One region of the Microbispora sp. NBC_01389 genome, then DNA from elsewhere that is predicted to be linked to it. Evidence: predicted binding sites of a transcription regulator. Region 1 holds the regulator's gene; each other region holds the start of a gene.
What was found. Region 1 encodes LexA, which represses DNA repair genes until DNA is damaged. Its sites were predicted from a motif close to TCGAACANNTGTTCGA; they were not measured.
Positions count from the first base shown of each region.

Region 2: a site for LexA is predicted at 3,047-3,062, ahead of OG344_RS00530 (DUF6504 family protein). Genes of this name have one in related genera too.
Region 3: a site for LexA is predicted at 2,392-2,407, ahead of recA (recombinase RecA). Genes of this name have one in related genera too.

Region 1 covers NZ_CP109552.1:7,373,727-7,378,439, forward strand. The annotation lists gene OG344_RS32510 (vitamin B12-dependent ribonucleotide reductase) at 1-1,429, opposite strand, end outside; gene nrdR (transcriptional regulator NrdR) at 1,551-2,009, opposite strand; gene lexA (transcriptional repressor LexA) at 2,439-3,152, shown strand; gene OG344_RS32525 (MalY/PatB family protein) at 3,238-4,335, shown strand; gene OG344_RS32530 (cellulase family glycosylhydrolase) at 4,405-4,713, opposite strand, start outside.
Region 2 covers NZ_CP109552.1:97,856-102,568, forward strand. The annotation lists gene OG344_RS00525 (DNA polymerase III subunit alpha) at 1-2,676, opposite strand, end outside; gene OG344_RS00530 (DUF6504 family protein) at 2,706-2,972, opposite strand; gene OG344_RS00535 (hypothetical protein) at 3,162-4,370, opposite strand; gene OG344_RS00540 (alpha/beta fold hydrolase) at 4,480-4,713, shown strand, end outside.
Region 3 covers NZ_CP109552.1:4,252,535-4,257,247, forward strand. The annotation lists gene OG344_RS19160 (ABC transporter ATP-binding protein) at 1-816, shown strand, start outside; gene OG344_RS19165 (ABC transporter permease) at 813-1,898, shown strand; gene OG344_RS19170 (hypothetical protein) at 1,969-2,244, opposite strand; gene recA (recombinase RecA) at 2,575-3,699, shown strand; gene OG344_RS19180 (regulatory protein RecX) at 3,708-4,700, shown strand.

The DNA.
Region 1 (4,713 bases):
GCCCGGGAAGGTCGAACGTGCGCTCCAGCTTCTCCGCCTTCACCGGGTCGACGAAGCCGATCTCGTCGGCGAAGGCGCGCCGGTCGCCCGCGGACTGGATGCGCAGGGTCCAGCAGCCCTTCCGGTCCTCGCGCGCGTCCTTCTTGAAGCCCACCCGGGCGTAGATCCCGAAGCGCAGCAGCAGCGCCTGCATGCCCCGGACCAGCTTCTCGGAGATCATGTCGACCTCGACGACGGCCGACCGCTCCCGCATGGAGACGAAGCCCTCGGCCTGGAACACGCTGCGCAGATACGCGGCGACGACCGGCAGCGGCGCCGTACGGAGCCGGGCCGGGACCTCCATGTCGGTCCCTCGCGCGCGCAGCCCCCACGCCTCGACGAACTCCTCAAGCCCCCGCCCGTAGAGGCGGGTCCTGCGGCAGTCCAGCGAGGCGTCCTGTGTCTCCACCGCGCGCTCCTTGCGGTGGACACCCGGCAGGACCTCGTCCAGCGCCCTGGTGACCCAGGCCAGCTCGGCGGGGGTGACGGTGATGGCCTCGATCGTGAGGGAGCGGTTCGTCCCCTCGTACTGGCCGACGAACCCGTCGGACTGGAGCCAGCCCGCCAGCGCCGCCTCGGCCACCTCGTGGTGGTCGATCTCCCGCTCGCCGTAGGCGGCACGCCGGTGCCACTCGAGCTGGTCGTCCGGCCGCAGCGTGCCGGCCTCGACGAAGCGCCCCGTCCCCTCGCCGGTCGCCTTCCAGACGAGGTGGTCGGCGGTCACGTCGAGGGTGTACCCGGCCTTCGTGTGGATCCGGAGCACGTCCTTGACACCGTTCGCCTTGGTGGCGACGATTCTGGTCAGCCCGTGCGCGTCGTAGACCTTGGCGCCGACCGCGTCCGCCTCGACGAGCTCGCCAATCGGCACAAGACCCGCCGGGGTGCTGACCATGGCGTCGTACGGCTGGCAGGCGCTCACCTGCTGGGGGGAGCGGGTGCCGACGTTGAACCAGACCGGGGAGTTGAAGCTGAAGATCTGGTGGATCAGCGCGTGCTTGAGCTCGTGGTCGAAGATCTCCGCGTCCTCCTCGGAGGCGAAGTAGCCGTTCTCGACGCCGGTCCTGGTGTAGACGCCCACCACCCGGTCGACGAGCTGCCGCAGGCTCGACTCGCGCTGCGCGGTGCCCACCGCGCCCCGGAAGTACTTGGTGGTCACGATGTTGGCCGCGTTGACCGACCAGGAGGCGGGGAACTCCACGCCGTGCTGCTCGAAGTTGACCGAGCCATCGCGCCAGTTGGTCATCACGACGTCGCGCCGCTCCCAGCGGACCTCGTCGTACGGGTGGACACCCGGGGTTGTGAAGATGCGCTTCATCTTCAGGCCCCTGCGCGGGCGCTTCGCTCCCCGGCCTCCCGCCCCCGCCGCCGTGCCGCTAACGGTCTCCGTCATGACTTCCCCCTCCCGGGGCCCGGTGGAGCCCCTCTTTCCGACCACGCTCGTCACACCCTCGTCGTCACGCCGCACGGCTCGCTTCTCGCCCGCCCGCCGCGCCGGCTTCCGGGGCCGGCGGCTACTCCCCGCCGCCGTGGGCCGCCCTGAGCCGCTCGATCTCGGCTTCGAAGTCCGCCAGCGTCTCGAAGCTCCGGTAGACCGACGCGAACCGCAGGTACGCCACCTCGTCCAGGTCGCGGAGCGGGCCAAGGATGGCCAGCCCCACCTCGTGTGAGGCGATCTCCGCGGCGCCGGTGGCCCGGATGGTCTCCTCCACGCGCTGCCCGAGCTGGGCGAGGGAGTCCTCGCCGACCGGGCGTCCCTGACAGGCCCGCCGTACGCCCGCGACGACCTTCTCCCGGGAGAACGGCTCGGTGACCCCGCTGCGCTTGCTCACCATGAGCAGCACGGTCTCCTGAGTGGTGAACCTGCGCCCGCATTCGGGGCAGGTGCGGCGGCGGCGGATGGCCGCCCCGTCTTCGGCTGCGCGGCTGTCCACGACCCGTGTGTCCAGGTGGCGACAGAACGGACAGTGCACTTCATCGCCTCCCTGAACGCACATCCCGAACACAAGGTGTAGTGAACTTACACCGCTGTGACTACTAGATGTTGGGGTCCAACGGTAGAAGTGCCCGTCCTTGAACGCAAGTCGAACCGGGCGTGGCGGGGGAAGTTCCTGCTCGCCTGGCGTGTCGTCCCACGCGCCTCAGGCGCATCCCCTGTCCCGGGACGCGGGAATAGGCCGTACGGCGTTTTCGCGCCCGGATTTCTCCATTCCTTCTGAGCCGGGCGAACGACCGGCCGAGAAGATCGGGTAAATCGAACACGGGATCGATCGAACTCCCGTACGATGAGGAGAACGGCGAGATCGGCGATTTCGCTGGATATCGAACAATTGTTTGACGGTGATCTTGAATCGCGGTACGGTCGCTCTGTGCGACATGAGGAACACGGATTGAGAGGTGGCATCGTGAGTGACCGAAGTGAGCAGGCGAATGGCGTCAGCGACCTCGCGGTTCGTCGGCGCGACTCGCTTGGCCTCACCCCCAGGCAGCGGAAGATCCTCGAGGTGATCCGCGACTCGGTCCAGCAGCGCGGCTATCCGCCGTCCATGCGGGAGATCGGCGAGGCCGTCCAGCTGACCAGCACCTCCAGCGTGTCGCACCAGCTCACGGCGCTCCAGCGTAAGGGCTACCTCCGCCGGGACCCGCACCGCCCCCGGGCGCTGGAGGTCAGGCTCCCCGGCGAGCCGGTCCTGTGGGTCGACCCGGACGCCGCCGAGGAGGAGAGCGGCTTCAACCGGCCCACCGCGGCGTACGTGCCGCTGGTCGGCCGCATCGCCGCCGGTGGCCCCATTCTCGCCGAGCAGAGCATCGAGGACGTGTTCGCGCTGCCCAAGCAGCTCGTCGGCGAGGGCACGCTGTTCCTGCTCCAGGTCTCCGGCGACTCGATGATCGAGGCCGCCATCGCAGACGGCGACTGGGTCGTGGTGCGGCAGCAGCCGGTCGCCGACAACGGCGACATCGTCGCGGCGATGATCGACGGCGAGGCCACCGTGAAGACGTTCAAGCGCAAGGACGGGCACGTGTGGCTGGTGCCGCACAACCCGAACTACGAGCCGATCCCCGGCGACGAGGCCACCGTGCTCGGCAAGGTCACGGCCGTCCTGCGCAAGCTGTAGTCAGGCCCTGTGCCGGCGTCCCACCGCGGGACGCCGGCATGACTGCCCTCCGGATGACCGATATCCGGCGATTAGGGTGAGTCCCGTGAAACTCGACTCGCTCTCCCTGGAGGCCGCCCGCACCCGTGACGGGATCAAGTGGGCCCTGGCCGCGCCCGGTGTCATCCCCGCCTGGGTCGCCGACATGGACTTCCCGGTGCCCGAGGCGGTCCGGGAGGCCGTCGCGCGACGCGCGGCCACGGATCTCGGCTATCCCGCGTGGCTGGACGAGCCGACCGCCGGGCCGCTGGCCGAGGCGTTCGCCGAGCGGATGGAGGCGAGGTACGGCTGGCGGGCCGATCCCGCGCACGTGCGGTCCTACACCGACCTCAACCAGGCCCTCCAGGTGCTGCTGCACCTCATGACGGAGCCCGGCGACGCCGTGGCGCTGCACGTCCCGGCCTACGACCCCTTCCTCGTCACCATCACCGGGATGGGCCGCCGCCTCGTGCCGATGCCGCTGACGGCCGAGGGCCGGTTCGAGGTCCCCGCCGAGCCCGTACGCGTGCTCCTGCTGGTCAACCCGCAGAACCCGTCGGGCCGGTCGTTCACCCGGGAGGAGCTGGAGGAACTCGCCGCGTACGCCGACCGGCACGGCACGCTGGTGATCGCGGACGAGATCCACGCCGACCTGACGTACGCCCCGGCCCGGCACATCCCGTTCGCCACGATCCTGCCCGAGCGGACGGTCACGCTGACCTCCGCCAGCAAGGCGTTCAACATGGGCGGGCTGCACTGCTCGGTGGCCCATGTGGGCGCCAGGGACGTCAGGGACGCGCTCGGCCGTCAGCCCGCCCACATCTACGGCGCGCCGAGCGTCCTCGGAGTGGAGGCCACGGTGGCCGCGTGGCGGCACGGCCAGACGTGGCTGGAGGAGGTGCTGGCGATCCTGGACCGCAACCGCCGGCTCATCGCCGAGCGGCTCCCGGCCGGGGTGGGCTACCGCATGCCCGACGCCACCTATCTCGCGTGGCTCGACTTCGGCATCCCCGACGCCGCCTCCTTCGTCGAGAGGGAGGCCCGGGTCAGGCTCAACCCGGGCCCCAACTACGGAGGTGGCGACACGTTCGCCCGCCTCAACTTCGCGACGTCGGCGCCGATCCTGGAGGAGATCCTGGCCAGGATCGCCGCCGCCGTGAAGTAGGCCGCCGTGAAGTAGGCCGCCGTGAAGTAGGCCGCCGTGAAGTAGGCCGCCTGCTCAGCTCGCCGCCGTTCAGCTCGCCGTGCAGGTGACCTGCGACGGCACGCCGTTGGTGCCGGACCAGCTCGCGTTGAACCCGAACGCCGTGGACGCCCCGGCGCCGAGCGCGCCGTTGTAGGACATGTTCGTCACCGTGACGTTGGATCCGCTGGCGCTGAGCGTGCCGTTCCAGAGCTGGCTGATGCTCTGCCCGTTCGGGAAGGCCCACTTCACGGTCCAGCCCGAGATGGCGGAGCCGCCCGCCTTCACCGTGACCTCACCCTGGAAGCCGCCGCTGTCCTCGTTGACGATCTTGTAGGTGGCGGTGCAGGACTTGCCCCC
Region 2 (4,713 bases), 180 kb from region 1:
GATCCGCTCGGCGACCGGACGGGAGGGCCGGGCCCGCTCCCAGAAGTCCGCGAGCGAGGTGTACGGCCGGCCGGCGACCATGCGGTCCACCTCGGCCTCGCTCACCCCCCGCACGGCCGAGAACGGCACCCGCAGGCCGAACCCGCTGCCGAACCCCCCGGCGCCGCCTCGCACCGGTTCCGTACGCTCGACCAGCCAGGTCTTCCCGGAATGGTTGACGTCGAGGGGAAGGACGTCCACGCCGCACCGGCGGGCCTCGTCGAGGATCACCCGGCTCGGGTACATGCCGGGGTCGTGGGTGAGCACCCCCGCGAGGAACGCGGCGGTGTGGTGCCGCTTGAGCCAGGCCGACTGGTAGGTGGGCAGCGCGAACGCCGCCGCGTGCGCCTTGCAGAACCCGAACCCGCCGAACGCGTCGAGCACCCGCCACGCCTGCTCGACGACGTCGGGGGCATACCCCTTCTCCCGGGCGAGCGGCACGAACCACGCCCGCACGGCCTCGCGGCCCTCCGGCGTCCCGAGGGCGCGGCGGGCCCGGTCCGCCTCCGCCAGCCCCGCCCCGGTCATGACGTCGACGACCTTCATGACCTGCTCGTGGAAGACGACCACTCCGTTGGTCTCGCGGAGCGCCTCGCGCAGCGACTCGTGCGGATAACGCGCCTCCCTGAAGCCGTGCCGGGTCTCCAGGTACGGCGTGACCATGTCGGAGTTGACCGGTCCCGGGCGGAACAGCGAGATGTCCACGATCAGGTCGTGCATCGTGCGCGGCTCCAGCTTGGCGACCAGCTCGCGCTGCCCCGGCGACTCGATCTGGAAGCAGCCGATCGTACGGCTGAGGCGGATCATGTCGTAGGTGTCGCGGTCGTCGCGGGGCACGGCCTCCAGGTCGATCCGCCGGCCCTCGACCCGCTCCACCTCCTGGAGGGCGTAGGCGAGGGCCGACTGCATGCGCACGCCGAGCACGTCGAGCTTGAGCAGGCCCGCGTCCTCGACGTCGTCCTTGTCGAACTGCGACATCGGGAACTCCAGCAGGCTGCGCTCGACCGGGGTGCGGTCGCGCAGCGTGGAGTTGCCGATCAGCACGCCGCAGGGGTGCAGCGCGATGTGCCGGGGCAGCCCGTCGAGCCGCTCGGCCAGCCGGAACACCGCCTGGAGCGACCGGTCGTTCAGCCCGCTGTCCCGCAACTCGGGCAGGTCGGACAGCGCGGCCCTGATCTGCCTCGCCCGCACCTGCGGGAACGCCTTGGCGATGACGTCGATCTCGTGCGGCGGCAGGCCCATGGCGGCCCCGACGTCCCTGATCGCGCTGCGGGCGCGGTAGGTCTCCATCATCGACACGCAGGCCACCCGGTCTTCGCCGTACCGGCCGAGGATCGCGCGATAGCAGTCGAGGCGGCGGGCGGACTCCACGTCGAGGTCGATGTCGGGCAGGCCCGGACGGCCCTCGGACAGGAAGCGCTCCATCAGCAGGCCGTGTTCGAGCGGGTTCACCTCGCCGACGCCGATCAGGTAGTTGACCAGGCTGCCGGCTCCCGATCCGCGGATCGCGCACCGCACGCCCATCGCCCGGATCATGTCGGTGATGCCGACGACAGCGGTGAAATATCCCGACAGCCGCTTCCGCTCGATGATCCCAAGCTCGGCCGCCAGGCGGTCGCGGGCCTCCGCCGAGCGGTCCAGGCCCCGCCGGGCCAGCCCCTCCTCGCACCGGTGGCGCAGCAGGGGGACCGGGTCCTCGCCGACCTCCGGCAGGTGCAGCCGGGGCCGTTCGGGTTCGAGCATGGGCACGATCTCGACGGGGTCGAGCACGCACCGCTCGGCCACCCGGCGGGTCTCGGACAGCAGCCGCCCGGCCCGGCCGGGGTCGCCGCCGCAGATCCGCGCGGCCACCCGCGCCATCTCCGCGCCGTCCTTCAGGTACGCGTGGGCCGTGGGGTCGTCGAGGTGCCGCCCGTCGAGGGGCACGAGCTTGCGCGCCGCGTCGAGCACGTTGCCCACCTGGTGGTCGGCGGCGTCCAGGTAGCGGACCGCGTTGGTCAGCACGACCGGCACGCCCATCGAGTCGGCCAGCCCGATCATGCGGGCGGCGACGTTCGCGTCGCGGTAGCCGTACAGGTCGGAGACCTCGACGACCAGATCGGGGAGCACCGCGCGCCAGGCGGCCAGCAGGGCGCGGGCCTGGTCGTCGCGCCGCTCGGCCACCGCGCGGCCGAAGCCGGAGCGGGGCCCGAGCAGCACGGTCAGGCACGGCCCGCCGTCCGGGCCGGTCGCGTGCTCGGCGATCATCCCGGGCGTGACGTACGGCTCGCCGCGCTCCCCCGCCGCGTGCGCGGCGGTGACGAGACGGCACAGCGCGGCCCAGCCGTCGGCGCGCGCGAGCACGACGACCCGCGCCGGCTCGCCCGGCGTCCTCCGTACGGCACGCCGGCCCGGCGCCGGCGGGCCCGCGCCGAGAGCGAGGTCCACGCCGGCGATCGGGCGGACGCCTCGCTCGTGGCACGCCCTGACGTGCTTGATCGCGCCGTAGAGGCCGTCGCGGTCGGTCAGCGCCAGCGTGTCCGCGCCCTGCTCGGCGGCCCGCCGGACGAGGGCGCCGGGGAACGCGGTGCCGTACCGCAGCGAGAAGGCCGACGCCACGTGCAGGTGAGCGAAGGGCGGCCCCTGGAGCGTTCCCATCGGCCCCTGGCTCATCGATCCCAGGCCCATCAATCCCAGGCCCTCAGGAGGAGCCAGCCGTCGCTCGCGGTGTCAAAGCGCAGCTCATAGGTCCCCACCTCCCTGCCGGCCGCCGCCCCCACCCGCCAGAAGCGCCGCTCCCCGGGATCGGCGTCCGAGGTCTTCCACCATTCCCGGGCGACCACCCAGTGATCCTGGATTTCGCGGACGGTGTAGAGCCGGTCACGCCAGACGAACTGCACAGGCTGCCCGTCCCGCACCCACACCTCGATCGGATCGCCGTAAAGTCTGCTCAAGACTCCTTCTCCCTGTGGCTTCGTGGCCACCCGGGGGAAGACGGGCGGATGATTCGGGCAGAATCGCCGCTACTTCGAACATACGTTCACAGGAGGCCGAACGCAAGTCGGCGCGACGCCTTCGGCTGTCCGTTCCGGGAGGCGTTCGCCACACCCAGGCTCCACGCCCGAGCAGCGGTCACCGGCCGGTCATCCGGCCATCCAGATCCCGCTCCCCCGGTAGGGCGGCTCCTCACGCTCGGTACCGTCCGCCGCCACCGCCCAGACGCGCGCCGTCCCCGGCTCCCTGACGACGGACGCCACCCGGGTGTGCCCGAGCGGGCCCGCCGGAAACGTCCTGTGTGTCCACTCGCCGCCCGACAGGTGACCGACCGCCGTGTTCCACTCGTTCTTCGCGTAGAACAGCCAGAACCCGCCCCGGCCGTCGGCCTCCAGCCGCAGGCGGGGGTCGAGCTCGGGCTCGGGGGCCAGGGTGTAGCTCCACCGTCCGTTCTCCCGCCGAAGAAGCAGCGTGCGGCCGCAGAAAGTCACGTCCTCTTCCTGGGTGCCGCAGACCCACGCGACCCAGCCGACGGCCGCCACCCGGCCCGACTCGTCCACCGCGAGGTCGACGAGCTCGGAGAGCTGGTTCCGGTGTAGCGCGGGAACCGCGGGGAGCGGGACCGTGCTCCAGGACCAGCCGTTCCACCGGGCGACGGCCGCCCGGCCGCGGCTGGAACCGGCCACCCAGACCTCGCCGCCGGGCAGGCCGTCCACGTCCTTGGCGACCAGCGGCGGCCGTGCCGTACGCCAGGCGGCGCCGTCCCAGTGCCGCAGATCGGCCCGGGAGCTCCAGGGCTCCTCGGCTCCCCCGGCCCCGTCCAGGAAGTTGGCGTTCAGGATTGCCCAGACGTCGCCGGGGGCCGCCGCGTGCACCCGCTCCGGTTTCCCACCCGGACCGGGTGCCGTGGTCCACCTCCGCCCGTTCCAGCGCGCGGCGGTCCGGTCCCCGAACAGCCACACGTCGCGGTCGGAGGCGGCGGCCACGGCACGCGGCTCGGTCACCGGTGGAGCCGCGACCACCCGCCACCGCCCGCCGTCCCCGCGCAGCAGCAGCGGCGCACTCGCCTCGGGCCCGCAGGCGTGGGGCACCCGGGTGCCGGCCGCCCACACGGTCTTCTCTCGGGTGACGGCCAGGCCCGTGAGACGGTCGCGGTAGTCGTAGTACACGCCCCGCCACTCTCCGCCTTCCGCGCCGCCCGGCCGAGGTGTCGGCGAACCCGCCAGGCAGGAGGGCGACGGGCGCTCCTCCGCGGCGGGTTCGCCACCCATGGCGTCGGCCTCGTTCCAGGTCTCGAGATCGCGGGGCAGAGTCGACCCGCACGCCGCCAGCGTCATCGCGGCCAGCGCCGCCGTCACGCCCCGAATCCACGTCCGCACACCCGTAGGACGCCCCCATCCGGCATCCGGTTCTGCCAAAGCCGCGTTAGGATACGACTGTATCCATTCAGAGGGGACGAGGTGCACGATGCGTACACCCGACCGGCCGTCGGCCTTCACCGGCGACTCCGCGCGTGACAGGTACCACGCCGTCTATGACCGGGTGCTCGGCGAGCTGTGGCCGGTGCCGGTGGACGCCGTCGACATCGAGACCCGCGCCGGCCGTGTGCGGATCCTCCGGGCCGGGCCCGCGACGGGGGATCCCGTGGTCCTCCTGGCCGGCGCCGGCGGGAACGCACTGGCCTGGTACCGCTACATCGAG
Region 3 (4,713 bases), 3.1 Mb from region 1:
TTCACCGTACGGCCCGGTGAGATGTTCGGCTTCGTCGGCGCCAACGGCGCGGGCAAGACGACGACCATGCGCATCGTGATGGGCGTGCTCGGCGCCGACTCCGGAGAGGTGCGGCTCGACGGGCGTCCTCTGGGATACGACGATCGCCGCGCGTTCGGCTACATGCCGGAGGAGCGCGGCCTCTACCAGAAGATGAAGGTCGCCGAGCAGATCGAGTACTTCGGCCGGCTCCACGGGCTCGCCCCGGCCGCCGCGCGCACGGCCACCGACGCACTGCTCGAACGGCTCGGCCTGGCCGGGCGGCGCGACGACGCCGTCGAGGCGCTGTCGCTCGGCAACCAGCAGCGCGTGCAACTCGCGGTCGCGCTCGTCCACGAGCCGACGGTGCTGATCCTCGACGAGCCGTTCTCCGGCCTCGACCCGCTGGCGGTCGACGCGCTGGCGGAGGTGCTCAAGGACCGCGCCGCCGGGGGCGTGCCGGTCATCTTCTCCAGCCACCAGCTGGATCTGGTCGAACGGCTCTGCGACTCGGTCGGCATCATCTCCGCGGGCCGGATGGTCGCGTACGGCCCGGTCGCCGAACTCCGGGAGCGGGAGGGCCGCGGGGTGCTGCGCGTCGTGGTCCGGGACGCCGCGCCCGGCTGGGCCGACGGTCTTCCCGGCACGGTCGTCCGCGAGGGCGACCGCGATGTCCTGCTCTGCGAGGAGGGCGACGACCAGGCCGTCCTCCGTACGGCGATGAGCGCGGGGACGGTCGAGCACTTCGGGCGGCGGCAGCCGACCCTCACCGAGATCTTCAGGGAGGCGGTGGCATGAACGGCCTGGTGCTGGTGGCCCAGCGGGAGGTCCGCACGCGGATCCGTACGAAGTCCTTCCTGATCAGCCTGGCGATCAGCGCGATCCTGGTGGCCGCGCTGGCGTTTCTGCCGAAGGCGCTCGGCGGCGACGGCACCTTCGACGTCGGCGTGGTGGGCGCCGCCCCCGCCCCCGTCGCCCAGCTCTCCTACTCGCGGTATCCGGACGAGGCGGCCGCGCGGAAGGCGGTGATCGGCGGGGACGTCGACGCGGCCCTGATCGGCGGGGACAGGGTCGTCGCGAACGGCGAGCTCGACCAGCGGCTGGGGCTGATCCTCGAAAGCGTCCACCGGGACGAGCAGATCAAGGCGGCCGGGGTCACGGTCACGCCGCTGCGGGTGGAGTCGGTCGGCGCCGACGCGCGCTACCAGGGAGTGCGCACCGGCATCGCCACCCTGCTCGTGATGGTGCTGTTCTTCCTGTTCATCTACTCCTCGATGTACGTCGCGATGGGCGTGGTGGAGGAGAAGGGCAGCCGGATCGTGGAGATCCTGCTGACCTCGGTGCGCCCGTGGCAGCTGCTGGGCGGCAAGATCGTCGGGCTGGGCGTCCTGGGGCTGGTCAACCTCGCCGTGGTCGTCGCCGCCGGACTGGCCGCGTCGGTCGCGACCGGCTTCGCGGCCGACCTCCCACCGGGAATGGGCGGGATCGTCGTCAGCGCGCTCGTCTGGTTCGTGCTGGGCTACGCGTTCTTCGCCGTGCTCGCCGCCACCTTCGGCTCGCTGGTGTCGAGACAGGAGGAGCTGAACACGGTGCTGACGCCGATGACCACGCTCATGATGCTGACCTATGTGACGGCCTACTTCGCCGCCGTCCAGCCCACCGGCACGGTCGCGCGCGTCCTGTCGCTCGTGCCGCCGTTCTCGTCCATGGTCATGCCCGTGCGCACGGCGGCCACCGGCGTGCCGCTGGGAGAGATCCTCCTCGCCGTGGCGCTCATGATCGCGGCCGTCGTGGGCGTGCTGCTGTTCGCCGCCCGGGTGTACCAGCGCGCGGTGCTCCGTACGGGCGCCCGGGTCAGACTGGGCGAGGTCCTGCGCTGAGTGCGTACGGGACCGGGCTCGGCGGGTTTCCGCCGGGTTCCGGTGGGGCTCCGGGGGAGATCCCGGCGGGTCAGAGTGGCCGGGTGAGCGTCGCGGTGATCAGCTCGGCCGCGCGCCCGGGATCGTCGGCGCTCTCCTGCCCGCCCGGAGCCCACAGGAACATCCAGCCCTCCCCGGCCGGAATCGCGAAGACGATCGTCTGCCTGCCGGTCTCCGGGTGCCATACGGAGAGGACGGGGGTGTCCCCGCCGATCACCCGGGCGCCGAGGCCGTGGCCGGGAAGCCGGGCGGCGAGTGCCTCCAGGTAGGCCAGGCGCTGCCTGCCGTAGTCGCCGGTGCCCGTCACGAGGCCCCCTTCGCGGGAGATCCAGCTTTGTTACAAGGATCGTCGCAGGTCAACGGGACGACAACCATGAACGGGTAACGCCCGGGAATGTAACGGCGGCGGGAACTCCGGCCGGTTTCCCGATGTCGGCGGCGGTTCCTCATGTGATCGAACAGTCGTTCGGCTATATTGGTCTGGTCGCCCACGGGGTGTGCGCCGCGCGCGGCGCCCGGACGCGGCGGACCGCCGCACCCACCCTCCGGGCGGTGTGCGGGAAGCTCAGGAAATTGTCGGTCGCACCCCGTAGCTTTTCGGTGACCGAGCAGACGACCACCCTCCAGGGGGCATCCAATGGCAATCAACGACCGCGAGAAGGCCCTTGAGACCGCCCTCGCGCAAATCGAGCGGCAGTTCGGCAAGGGCAGCGTCATGCGCCTCGGAGACGACGCGCGCGCCCCGATCGAGGTCATCCCCACCGGCGCCATCGCTCTCGACGTGGCTCTCGGCATCGGTGGCTTCCCCCGGGGCCGGATCGTGGAGGTGTACGGCCCGGAGTCCTCCGGTAAGACGACGGTCGCCCTGCACGCCGTGGCCAACGCCCAGCGGGGCGGCGGCATCGCCGCCTTCATCGACGCCGAGCACGCCCTCGACCCCGAGTACGCGAAGAAGCTGGGCGTCGACGTCGACGCGCTGCTCGTCTCCCAGCCGGACACCGGTGAGCAGGCCCTCGAGATCGCCGACATGCTGATCCGCTCCGGCGCCGTCGACATCATCGTGATCGACTCCGTGGCGGCCCTCGTGCCGAAGGCGGAGATCGAGGGCGAGATGGGCGACAGCCACGTCGGCCTCCAGGCCCGCCTCATGTCGCAGGCGCTGCGCAAGATCGCCGGCGCCCTGAACCAGACCCGGACCACCGCCATCTTCATCAACCAGCTCCGCGAGAAGATCGGCGTCATGTTCGGGAGTCCCGAGACCACCACGGGTGGGAAGGCGCTGAAGTTCTACGCGTCGGTGCGGCTGGACGTGCGCCGGATCGAGACGCTCAAGGACGGCACCGAGCCGGTCGGCAACCGGACCCGGGTGAAGGTCGTCAAGAACAAGATGGCCCCGCCGTTCCGCCAGGCCGACTTCGACATCCTCTACGGCATGGGCATCTCCCGTGAGGGCGGCCTGATCGACATGGGTGTCGAGCACGGGTTCGTGCGGAAGGCGGGCGCCTGGTACACGTACGAGGGCGACCAGCTCGGGCAGGGCAAGGAGAACGCCCGCAACTTCCTGAAGAACAACCCCGACATCGCCAACGAGATCGAGAAGAAGATCAAGGAGAAGCTGGGGGTCGGGCCCAAGCTCGACACGCCGACCGAAGCGCCCGCCGCTCCGGCCGCCGCGCCCGCGCCCACGGCGGGCCGGGCGACCGCGTCCGCGTCGGGCCGGGGCAGCAAGGCGGCCGCCGCGCCCAAGCCGGGTGACGTCTGAGCGCAGGCATGAGGCGCGACGAGCACCCCGGCCCGGATGACGAGGGCCCGGACGACGAGTTCGGGCCGGGGGACTGGAACTCGGGACCCTGGGGGCCGGTCGGGGAGCCGGCCGGTTCGGCTGGCTCGGCCGATGACGCGTCCGCGACGATCGGCGCCCTGCGGGCGCAGATCCGCAGGCGTGAACGGCGAGCCCCGGACGGTGTCGGCGGCTCCGGCAGTTCTGGCGATGCTGACAGCTCCGGCGACGTTGCCGGCTCCGCCGGCCCCGGTGGGTTCGACCTCTGGGACCGGGACGACACGGGCCGGGCCGCCGCCGGGTCCGGGCGCCGGCGTCAGGGGCGCGGCAGGAAGCGGGAGAACCGCAGAGCGCAGGACGCCGACCGGGAAGACCAGGGAGCCTGGGAAGCTCGCCGAGGCCGGGGCGAGCGGCGGGAGCGGTCCGGGGAGTGGCTGCCGGACGGGCCGGGAGAGGGGAGCGCGGCGAGAGAGGGGCCGCCGGCCGACCCCGAGGCGGTGGCCAGGGCCATCTGCCTGCGGCTGCTGACGATGGCGCCCAGGACGCGGGCACAGCTCGCGGACGCCCTGCGAAAGCGGGACGTGCCCGAGGAGGCGGCGAACGCCGTCCTGGAGCGGTTCTCCGAGGTCGGGCTCATCGACGACGAGGCGTTCGCCGCCGCGTGGGTGACCTCCCGGCACGCCGGACGCGGCCTCGCCCGCCGCGCGCTGGCGCAGGAACTGCGGCGGCGCGGCGTCGCCGAGGAGACGGTCGAGGACGCCCTGGAGCGGCTCGATCCCGACGAGGAGACCGAGACCGCGCGCAGACTGGTGGAGCGCAAGCTGGCCGGCACGCGTGGGGTGGAGCCGCAGGCGCGCATGCGCCGGCTGGTCGGCATGCTGGCCCGCAAAGGCTACTCACCCGGCCTGGCGTTCCGCATCGTCCGGGAGGCGATCGAGGCCGAAGGCATACCCTCCGATGGGCTTCCCGACAGCTTCGAGTGAGCTATAGCACCAT